3 regions of the Nonomuraea sp. NPDC049624 genome follow, and region 3 is predicted to be linked to each of the others. Evidence: riboswitches for the same ligand, from Rfam matches in the RefSeq annotation. Region 3 holds a riboswitch; each other region holds the start of a gene.
The links. A riboswitch is a leader RNA that binds a small molecule or an ion and turns the genes downstream of it on or off. The one in region 3 is predicted to bind cyclic di-AMP.
Positions count from the first base shown of each region.

Region 1: linked by a shared signal. The riboswitch ahead of AB0J76_RS05550 (NlpC/P60 family protein) and the one ahead of AB0J76_RS33040 (hypothetical protein) in region 3 are both predicted to bind cyclic di-AMP.
Region 2: linked by a shared signal. The riboswitch ahead of AB0J76_RS38150 (hypothetical protein) and the one ahead of AB0J76_RS33040 (hypothetical protein) in region 3 are both predicted to bind cyclic di-AMP.

Region 1 covers NZ_JBFAOR010000001.1:1,057,443-1,060,709, reverse strand. The annotation lists gene AB0J76_RS05560 (RDD family protein) at 1-570, opposite strand, end outside; gene AB0J76_RS05555 (amino-acid N-acetyltransferase) at 656-1,225, opposite strand; cyclic di-AMP (ydaO/yuaA leader) riboswitch at 1,513-1,664, shown strand; gene AB0J76_RS05550 (NlpC/P60 family protein) at 1,671-2,714, shown strand; gene AB0J76_RS05545 (LuxR C-terminal-related transcriptional regulator) at 2,801-3,013, opposite strand.
Region 2 covers NZ_JBFAOR010000010.1:350,880-354,146, forward strand. The annotation lists gene sigJ (RNA polymerase sigma factor SigJ) at 1-426, shown strand, start outside; gene AB0J76_RS38150 (hypothetical protein) at 443-1,408, opposite strand; cyclic di-AMP (ydaO/yuaA leader) riboswitch at 1,414-1,552, opposite strand; gene galT (galactose-1-phosphate uridylyltransferase) at 1,621-2,691, opposite strand; gene AB0J76_RS38160 (DeoR/GlpR family DNA-binding transcription regulator) at 2,688-3,267, opposite strand, start outside.
Region 3 covers NZ_JBFAOR010000008.1:423,580-426,846, reverse strand. The annotation lists gene AB0J76_RS33050 (hypothetical protein) at 1-98, shown strand, start outside; gene AB0J76_RS33045 (alpha/beta hydrolase) at 142-1,017, opposite strand; partial or broken gene AB0J76_RS33040 (hypothetical protein) at 1,303-1,731, opposite strand; cyclic di-AMP (ydaO/yuaA leader) riboswitch at 1,955-2,089, opposite strand; gene AB0J76_RS33035 (DUF5302 domain-containing protein) at 2,255-2,455, opposite strand; gene AB0J76_RS33030 (MDR family MFS transporter) at 2,503-3,267, opposite strand, start outside.

The DNA of each region.
Region 1 (3,267 bases), on a different contig from region 3:
GGCGTCCTGGCCGTAACCCTGCTGACCCGGCGCGGCCTGCTGGCCGTAGCCGGGCTGGGCGTACTGCTGGCCCGAGGCGGGCTGCTGGCCGTAGCCCTGCTGGCCGTACTGGGCGTCCTGGCCGTAGCCGGGCTGCGTGTACTGCTGGCCGGAGGACTGCGGCTGCTGGCCGTAACCCTGCTGGCCCGAGCCGGCCTGCTGGCCGTACTGGGCCTCCTGGCCGTAGCCCGGCTGGGTGTACTGCTGGCCGGAGGACTGCGGCTGCTGGCCGTAACCCTGCTGGCCCGAGGCGGGCTGCTGGCCGTACTGGGGCTGCTGGCCGTACTGGGGCTGCTGGCCGTAGCCCTGCTGCTGGCCGTACTGCTGCTGTTGCTGGCCGTACTGCTGTTGCTGGCCATAGCCCTGTTGCTGCTGCTGACCATATGGGGGCTGGCCGAAGGCATCGTCCGCCCGGTAGCCGACCACAGTCACGTCCGGGTCGGGCTCACCGGGCCGACGGCCGTGGTGCTGCCCGTACTCGGGGTTCTCGCCGGAATCGTCCTGTGGGTACGGCGGCTGTCCGGTGCTCACCGTGTCACCTCGCTTCGAGTGCGCATGTGGCACGTGTCAGGACACATGCCTGTGCTGCCCAACGTATCGACATAGGTATCAACAATCACCTTTCCAAGTGGTCAAGGTCCGCGTCACCCGATGTCAGATGCAGCAGCATGCGGGTGTTGCCAAGGGTGTTCGGTTTGACGTGTTCCAGATCAAGGAACTCCGCCACACCCTCGTCGTACGAGGCCAGCAACTCGGCGTAGACCTCGGGTGAGACCGGGGTGCCCTGGATGGGGCGGAAACCGTGCCTCGCGAAGAAGTCGACCTCAAAAGTCAGACAGAATACACGCCGCAGCCCCAGATCCTTCGCCTGCCGGACGAGTGCCGAGACGATCCGCCGCCCCACGCCCAGCCCCCGGCACGCGGGATCGACGGCCACCGTACGGACCTCGGCGAGGTCCTCCCACAGCACGTGGAGCGCGCCGCAGCCGACGACCTCCCCGTCCCGCTCGGCCACCCAGAACTCCTGGACGTCCTCGTACAGCGTGACCGTGGCCTTCTCCAGGAGCCGCGGACCCGCGCCCGCGTAGGTGTCCACGAGACGCCTGATCGCACGCACGTCGGGCGTGCGGGCACGCCTGACCACGACCGCGGTCTCGGGGACTGCCACTTCGGCCACCTGCTCCATGGCTCTCCAGGGTACAGATCTCATTACGGCTCGGCCCTAAATCCCACGTCTCGGGCATCTCATCACATCCCGTGGTCGAGCGAACACGAGCCGACTTGGAGCTTTCCTCCAGACCTCAGCGCCCCGAATGCTGGACAAAAGGTGCAGAAGCCCGCTTCCGTACGGCTACCCACGAGATCACCTTGTGACCCTTCAGTTGTGAAACCTCTACAGACTCGGCAGTTCCGGTTGAGCGTGAACCCGGAGTGCATTAGTGTCCAGCGACGATGTTCTCCGCGTAATGCGCGCGGAAAGACACGCCCAATTCCCGCAAGGGAAGCCGGGGAACCAACGGCGGCGAGCAGCCAGCGCCGCCACTTGGGGTGAATCCGACCATCTCGGTAGGGCTGCTCCGGCCCGAACCCGTCAGCTAACCCGGCCGGCGTCGATGAGAGGAGCTCGGTTGGTGAAGCGGACGCTCGACCGCTCGGGGAAGACGGGGGGCAGGCACGCCCGCCCCCAGGAACAGGCCAGGCGCGCACGCCGCCTCGGCGTCATCGGCGTCACCGTCGCCGCGATGCTGTTCGCCGTCCCCGTCGGTTCCGCCGCCGCCGACCCGAAGCCGTCGCTCTCCGAGCTCTCCGACCAGGTGGAGAAGCTGCACGAAGAGATCGAGACGCTGGCCGAGCAGTACAACGAGCAGCGCGAACGGCTGAAGGCCGCGCAGAAGGCCAACGACTCCGCCCAGAAGATCCTGGCCACCAGCGAGTCCGACCTGGCCGCCAGGCGCGCCAGGGCCTCGCTGCTCGCCCAGAACGCCTACATCACCGGCGGCCTGGACAAGGCCCTGGCCTTCGCCCAGTCCGGCGACCCCGAGACCTTCCTCGACCGGGCCGCGACCACGTACGCGCTCGAACAGCAGCAGGGCGAGGAGGTCAACCAGCTCGCCAAGGCCATGGAGGCCGCCGAGCGGGCCAGGGCCGGCGCGAAGACCCGCATCGCCGAGGTCCAGAAGATCGTCACCGATCTGGAGGCCAAGCGCTCGAAGATCACCAAGCTGGTCACCAAGGTGGAGAGCAACCTCTACCGGCGGGCCATGGGCGAGGCCGGCCGTCCCGGCACCCGGGCCGTACGCGTCAACCTGCCGGTCATCGGCGACGGCAAGGCGGCCCAGGCCGTCAAGTGGGCCCTCACCCAGCAGCTCAAGCCGTACGTGTGGGGCGCCGAAGGGCCGCGCTCCTACGACTGCTCCGGCCTGGTGATGGCCGCCTACCAGCGTGTGGGCATCTCGCTCCCCCACTACACCGGCGACCAGTGGACGGCCGGCACGCACGTCAGCCGTGACCAGCTGCGCCCCGGCGACCTGGTGTTCTTCTACAGCGACCTGCACCACGTCGGCATCTACATCGGCGGCGGCATGATGGTCCACGCCCCGCGCACGGGTGACGTCGTGCGGGTCGCCCCGATCGGCGGGCGGCCGTTCGCCGGCGGCGTGCGCATCGCGGACTGACCGGCGCCCCACACCGCCCCAGCGCCACACCGCCCAGCCCCACTTCATCCAGCGCCACTTCGCCCAGCGCCGCCAGATGAGCGCCGCTAGATGAGCTGGCGGCGCGCCGCCCATGCCACGGCCTCGATCGCCGTGGCCACGCCGATGCGGTCGCAGATGCCCCTCAGCCTGCGCCGTACGGTCCGTCCGCTGATGTCCAGCCGCCTGCCGACCCGATCGACGGTCACCCCCCTGGCCAGTTCGGCCAGTAACGCCAAATCCGCGTGGCTCAGCTCAACGCCTTCTGTGAGCACATCCACCGGGAGCCCTCCCCCCAACAGCAGAACTCGGACCTTTCAGGCGAAGCAAAGCCGCTCGTCTCGGTGAAGGTAAACGCATCGCGGAAAGGTCGTCAAGCGCGACAATCGGCGCCCTTGACCAGTGCTATTGACATGATCACTTATATGTGACGTACTCCGCATATGTCGGCACGCCGTGATCAGCTATGAACGGTCCAAACGATCAATTCGGCGGCCCGGTTCCACCTCCGATGAGCGCCACCGACGTGCTGGGT
Region 2 (3,267 bases), on a different contig from region 3:
GCGGCCCGCGCCCGTCGCCACGTTCATGCCCGCCGTCCGCGTCACCGGACCGAGCCCGGCGTGCACGCCGAGGTGACCGAGCGGTTCGCCGCGGCGGCCCTCGGCGGTGACCTGCGGGCTTTGCTGGAGGTGCTGGCGCCGGAGGTGACCCTGTGGACCGACGGCGGCGGCAAGGGGCCCGCCACCAGCCTGCACCCGGTCCACGGCCGGGACGAGGTGGCCGCGATCTTCATGTCCGTGGCCGCGACGCTGACCCCCGGCGCGGTGGACCTGCGCTACCGGCGGGTGGCCGGGGATCCGTGCGCGCTGGTCTTCTCCGGTGACGGCCCGCTGGCCGTGGTCGTCGTCGATCTCACGCCCGAGGGCGACCGGATCGCCGCCGTCTACTCCGTCACCAACCCCGACAAGCTGACCGGCATCCGCTGAGCCGCCGGCCCCGCGGCTAGTTCATCGAGATGTGCACGTGGTCGTAGTGGTTCTCGGTGATGCTGCCGCGGTCGGACATCGAGCGCCAGCCCGAGCCCTGGTTGATGCGCTGCTTCCAGATCACGTACTTGACGCCCAGCTTGGCCTTGTTCTTCAGGGCCCAGTCGGCCAGCCGGTCGCCGAGCGCGTTGTTGACGGCGCTCGGCATGGTGCCGCCCGTGCTCATCATGAAGTCGCAGGCCCGGCCGAGCGGGTGCTCGCCGCTGGAGCCGGCCCGGAAGCAGCCCACCTCGTACGGCAGCGAGAAGTTCTTCTGCACCTGCGCGCGCATCAGCCGGGTGCGCGGCGTGATGTTGTCCGAGCCGGCCGGCAGCTCGGGCGCCCAGCTCCCGTCGGACTTCTTGCCCGGCCCGAACGGCACGAGGTCCTGGAGCTTCTTCTTGATGTCGTCGATGACGTCCTGGGCGTCGTCGCGCTGCTCGGCCACCTCCGCCGTGCCCGCCTTCAGCTGCGTCGCGAGCGCGGCGGCGGCCGTGGCGGCCTTCTTCTGGTCGTCGCGGGCCTTGGCCACGCTGTCCACGACCGCCTGCTGCTCGGCGGTGAGCTGTTCGAGCACGGCCGCGCCGCCGCCGTCCGGGGTCAGCATGAAGCCCGGCAGGGAGGCGTCGCGGCTCTGGTAGCGCAGCCGGGCGATCTCGGCGACCCGCTGCTCGGCCGTGGCGACCGCCTGCTCGGCGGCGGTGAGCCGCTGCTGGGCCGCGGTAGCGGCCTGCTGGGCCTTGGCCAGCTCGACCCGCTTGAGGTTGTACGTCTCGATCAGCTTGTCGACCTTGCGGTTGAGCTGCTTGAGCTGGGCCCGCAGCTGCGCCTCCGACGGCTTGGGCGCGGCTGACGCCGAGACTGAGGCGGCGGCCGGCTGGACGAGCAGGGCGGTGGCGGTGATGAGACCGACGGCAAGACTCGCGGGGGACGAAGCCGCCACGTGGTTGTTCCTCTCCCTCTGCCGGCCGGGTTAGCTGACGGGTTCGGGCACGGGAGCATTCCCTACCACTTGCGCGGATTCACCCCGGATGCGATGGGTCCCCGGCTCCCGGGCAACACGCCCGGGATTAGGCGTACAACGACCGTTATGGCCGGTGTCTAACGGGATATTAGTGGTAGATCACGAGTCATGCGACTTTAATGAGAAACCAATTAGTGATCAATTCGTGATCGCAACATGCGTGCCGCCTCCTCCGGCAGCACGTCGTTGACGAAGGCACCCATGGCCGACTCCGAGCCCGCCAGGTACTTCAGCTTCCCGGGCGCCCGCCTGATGCTGAACAGCTCCAGGTGCAGGTAGGCCAGCTCGCGGCCGTACCGCACCGGCGCCTGGTGCCAGGCCGAGATGTACGGCATCGCCACCCCGAACAGCGCGTCGAGCGCCCGCAGCACCGAGGTGTACAGCGGCGCGAACGCGGCCCGCTCCTCCTCCGACAGCGCCGCCAGGTCGGGCACCTGCCGGTGCGGATACACGTGCACCTCGAACGGCCAGCGCGCGGCGGCCGGGACGAACGCCGTCCAGAGCTCGTTGGCGGCCACCACCCGCGTGCCGGCGGCCCGCTCGGCGGCCAGCACGTCGGCGAACAGGTTGCCGCCCGTGTGCCGCGAGGCGGCCCCGAGCTGGAGCTTGGTGCGCGGGGTCACGTAGGGGTAGGCGTAGATCTGCCCGTGCGGGTGGGGGAGCGTGATGCCGATCTCCTCACCCCTGTTCTCGAAGCAGAACACCTGCTCGACGCCCTCGATGCCGGACAGCTCGGCCGTGCGGTCGGCCCACGCCTCCATCACCAGCCTGACCTGGGCGTTGGAGAGCCTGGAGAAGGAGGAGGAGTGGTCGGAGGTGAAGCAGACCACCTCACACCGCCCGACACCCGGCCGCACCTCACTCAGGCCGCCGACATCCCCGTAAGTCCCAAAATTTCCGGAGAAAGAGGGAAAGCGGTTCTCGAACACCACCACGTCATAGTCGTGGGCCGGGATCTCCGACGCCCGCGTGTCGGACGACGGGCACAACGGGCACTCGTCGGCCGGCGGCAGGAACGTGCGTGTCTGCCGATGGCCGGCGATCGCGATCCACTCCTCGGTCAGCGGGTCGTAACGCAGCTCGGAGGCCACCGGCCGCGGGTCGAGCGGCCGCCGGTCGATCGCGCTCCGGTCGGCGTCGTCGCGCCGGTCGAAGTAGATCAGCTCTCGGCCGTCTGCCAGGTGGGTGATGGTGCGCTTCAAGGCGTGCCCTCCGCGATGATCAGTTCTCCGGCCCGTTCGGCCAGTTCGGTGCGTGCTTCCTCGGGCAGCCCCGCGTCGCTGATGACCACGTCGGCCTCGGTCAGCTCGGCGATCGTGCTGATGCCGACCGTGTTCCACTTGGTGTGGTCGGCGGGGACCACCAGCCGGTGCGCCGCGGCCACCAGCTCCCTGTCGGTCTCGGACTCCAGCAGGTTGGGCGTGGTGAACCCGGCGCGCAGGCTCATGCCGTGCACCCCGAGGAAGAGCGTGTCCACGTGCAGGCGGCGGATGGCCGCCACCGCCACGGGGCCGACGAGCGCGTCGGAGGGGGTGCGCACGCCGCCGGTCAGCACGACCGTGCGGTCGGCGCGCGGGTTGCGGTGGAAGACCTCGGCGACGGGGATCGAATTGGTGATCACGGTCAGCTCGGGCACCGCGACCAGATGGTGGGCCAGCGCCCATATGGTGGTGCCGGCGGAGAGCGCCACGGCGGTGCCCGGCCGGACGAGAGTGGCCGCGTGCCGCGCGATGGCCTCCTTCTCCTGCTGCTGGCGGGCGGACTTGGCGGTGAAGCCC
Region 3 (3,267 bases):
AGGGCCTGTTCCTCTACCTCGCCCTCGACCGCAACCGGGCCAACCTGGCCCTGGCCCGGCACATGCTCAAGGTCATCGAGGAGAAGCTGGAGCTCTGACGGCCCGCGCCGACAAAGGCTCTGCGGCGGGTCTTGTGGCGGGTCACGCGGCGGGCTCCGGCCGGGCGGGCGTCGCGGAGCCGGTGTGGGCGGTGATCTCGGCGACGATCGCGGGCCAGAGGGGGCGGGGCAGGTCGTGGCCCATGCCGGGGTAGGTGACCAGGCGGGAGTCCGGGATGGCGGCGGCCGTGGCCCGCCCGCCGGCGAGCGGCACGAGCTGGTCGTCCTCGCCGTGGATGACCAGCGCGGGCACCTTCAGCCCGCCCAGCGCGGACGTGCGGTCGCCCGAGGCCATGATGGCGGCGAGCTGGCGGGCGGTGCCGGACGGGTCGTGGCAGCGGTCGAAGGCGAGCCCGGCCAGCCTGGTGACGCGTTCGCGGTCCAGCTCCCAGCCGGGGGACCCGAGCACGGCCCAGGTGCTCAGCGCGCCGGCGACGACCCCCTCGCGGTCGGTCGCGGGCTTGGCGAGGAGCACCGCGGCGGCCGCCTCGGTCGGCGGGGCCGCCTGCGGGCTGGGCGTGGACATGATCGAGGTCAGGCTCAGCACGCGGGCGGGGTGCCGGATGGCCAGCGCCTGGGCGATCATCCCGCCCATCGAGGCGCCGACGACGTGCGCGGCGGGCAGGCCCAGGACGTCCATGAGCCCGGCGCTGTCGTCGGCCAGGTCGTCCAGCACGTACGGCGAGGGCGCACCCCATGCGGGCACGCCCTCGTCGTGGAGGTGGGTGGACAGGCCCGCGTCGCGGTTGTCGAACCTGATGACGTGGTGGCCCTGCTCGGCCAGGAGTTCGCAGAACTCGTCGTCCCAGTGGATGAGCTGGGCGCCGAGTCCCATGATGAGCAGCAGGGGCCTGCCTTCCGGTGAGCCGAAGCTCTCGTAGGCGATCTCGATGCCGTTGGCGGCTGCGCGCTGGATCACAGCGACCAGAATGTCATTCTGGTCGCGAGGCGTAAAGAGTGGTCTGTCCGCAGATCAGTCGTTGAGGAGCTTGCGCAGACGCTCGCCGCCGAGCACCACGCCGCCGCCGGCCAGCACGAGCACGCCGGCCATCACGGTGCCGCCCATCGCGACGGTCTTCCCGACCTGGCCGCCGGCGGAACCGGCCGCGTCGTCGGCGGGCTCTTCGGCCAGCACCTTGGGGGGCTCGGCGGGGTTGTCGTCGAACCTGCCCCATGCGCCGGTGGAGAAGGCCACGGGGTAGTTCTTCTTGCCCTTGCCGTCGCCCCACTTGGTGATGACGTAGTCGATCTTGATGTGGCCCTGGCCGCCGTTGCCGTCCACGCCGAGCGTGTCGGGGTTGAAGGTGCCGCCGGTCAGCTCGGCGAAGGTCTTGGCGTCGAGGTCGAGCATGACGCCACGGCTGGAGGGCTCGCCGGGGCCGCGGTCGCCCACGAAGAACGGCATCTTCTTGCCGTTGTAGGTCACGTAACCCTCGGTCATGAGGGGCCAGCTGGGGCTGGCGGCCAGGCCCTTCTGCATGGGCTTGCCGCTGGCCGGCAGGCCGGTGTCGCCGGCGCGGCCGGAGGAGTCGTCCCAGAAGTAGGAAGCCTTCGTGGAACCCTTGAGCAGGATCTTCTGGTCGTCGCCGGTGTCGGCGTGGGCGCCGGTGGCGGAGATCGTCAGCGCGCCCATGGCGGACACGGACAGCAGAGCGAGAGAGCGCAGGCCAAATCGAGACATGAAGCAGTGAAGTCCTTCGCGAGGGGACAGGGGGAACGCGCGTGACTACGGTGCGTAACCGGGCAGAGCGCCGAAAAGGTGGTTACGCGGCGCGTGGGGGAAGTCAGGGAAGAGACCGCTCAGCAGGCGGTCGTCACTACACTGTCCGGGGGTACGACGAGGTGGTACATGCGTGAAGTCCTCTCCATCTCGCCTACCGGGTTAGCTGACGGGTTCGGGCGTGGAGATGCCCTACCGGCACGTGGCCGGATTCACCCCAATGAGATGGGTCCCCGGTTCCCGACAAGTCGGGATTCGGCGCCAGCTGTCGTCCCTCTCCTGGTAGGGACTACGCCACCAGCTGGTAATTGGTTAAGACCGTACCCAGAGATTCGGACAAATACAAACGAATCGTCATGAACCGGGTAAAGATCTACCTATCACGGCAAAGAGAAAGGGGGCACGGCATGCCGTACCCCCTGCTAAATCGGGCCTTTCAGCCGCCGCTCTTGCGCCTGAAGGATCTTTTACTCGCTGCCGGACCGTGCGCCCCGTGGATCTTCGACGGGTCCACGCCCCTGCCACCCGCGGCCGAGTCGGCCTGCTGCCCGCGCTTGCGTTCCAACGCCTCGCGGAACTTGCGCTTCATCTCGTCCTCGGGAGTCTCGCTGACTTCCGGCTCCGGTGTTTCCGCCATGAGGACCTCCTGGTTCTGGGGACATCCACAGCTTCGCACGACGTCGCTTACGACGCGAAACCGGCCTCCACTCTGCTCTCCGCGGCGGGCGCCTGCTCCAGCCGCCTGCCGGGCATCATGACCAGCGCGACCAGGGCGATCACCGCGCCCGCCACGCCCAGCGACGGGATGACCACGGCCGCCGCCGAGGCGTGCGCGGCCGCGAGCCCGTGGACGGGCGCGTCCGTGGTGATGACCGACGTGTACGCGGTGCCGGCCAGCGCCAGCGCCACGGAGCCGCCGATCTGCCGGAAGAAGGTGAGGTTGGCCGAGGCCGTGCCGATGTACCGCGGCGGGACGGCCTGCTGCACGGCCACGGTCAGCCCCGACAACATCGGCCCCATGCCGAGCCCGAGCAGCGCCATCCACCCGGCCAGCAGCAGGCCGTCGGTGCGCACGGTGAGGTTCAGGCAGAGCAGGCTGCCGGCTGCCAGCAGGAACGGCGCCCCGACCAGCCACGGCTTGTACGTGCGCGTCCTGGACATCAGCGTGCCCATGAGCGCGCTGCCCGCCACCATGGCCAGCGTCATCGGGTAGATCCTCAGCCCCGACTCGGTGGCGCTGACGCCCAGCGCCTGCTGGAAGTAGCGGGGCAGGAACACCACGCCGGCGTACATGCAGAAGGCGGTGAAGAAGGAGGTCGCGTTGACCAGCGTGTAGGTACGGTCCCGGAACAGGTGCATCGGCATGACCGGGTTCGCCGCCCGCAACTCGACCAGTACGAACGCGGCCAGCAGCACCAGCGCCAGCAGGATCGGCCCGGCCACGGACGG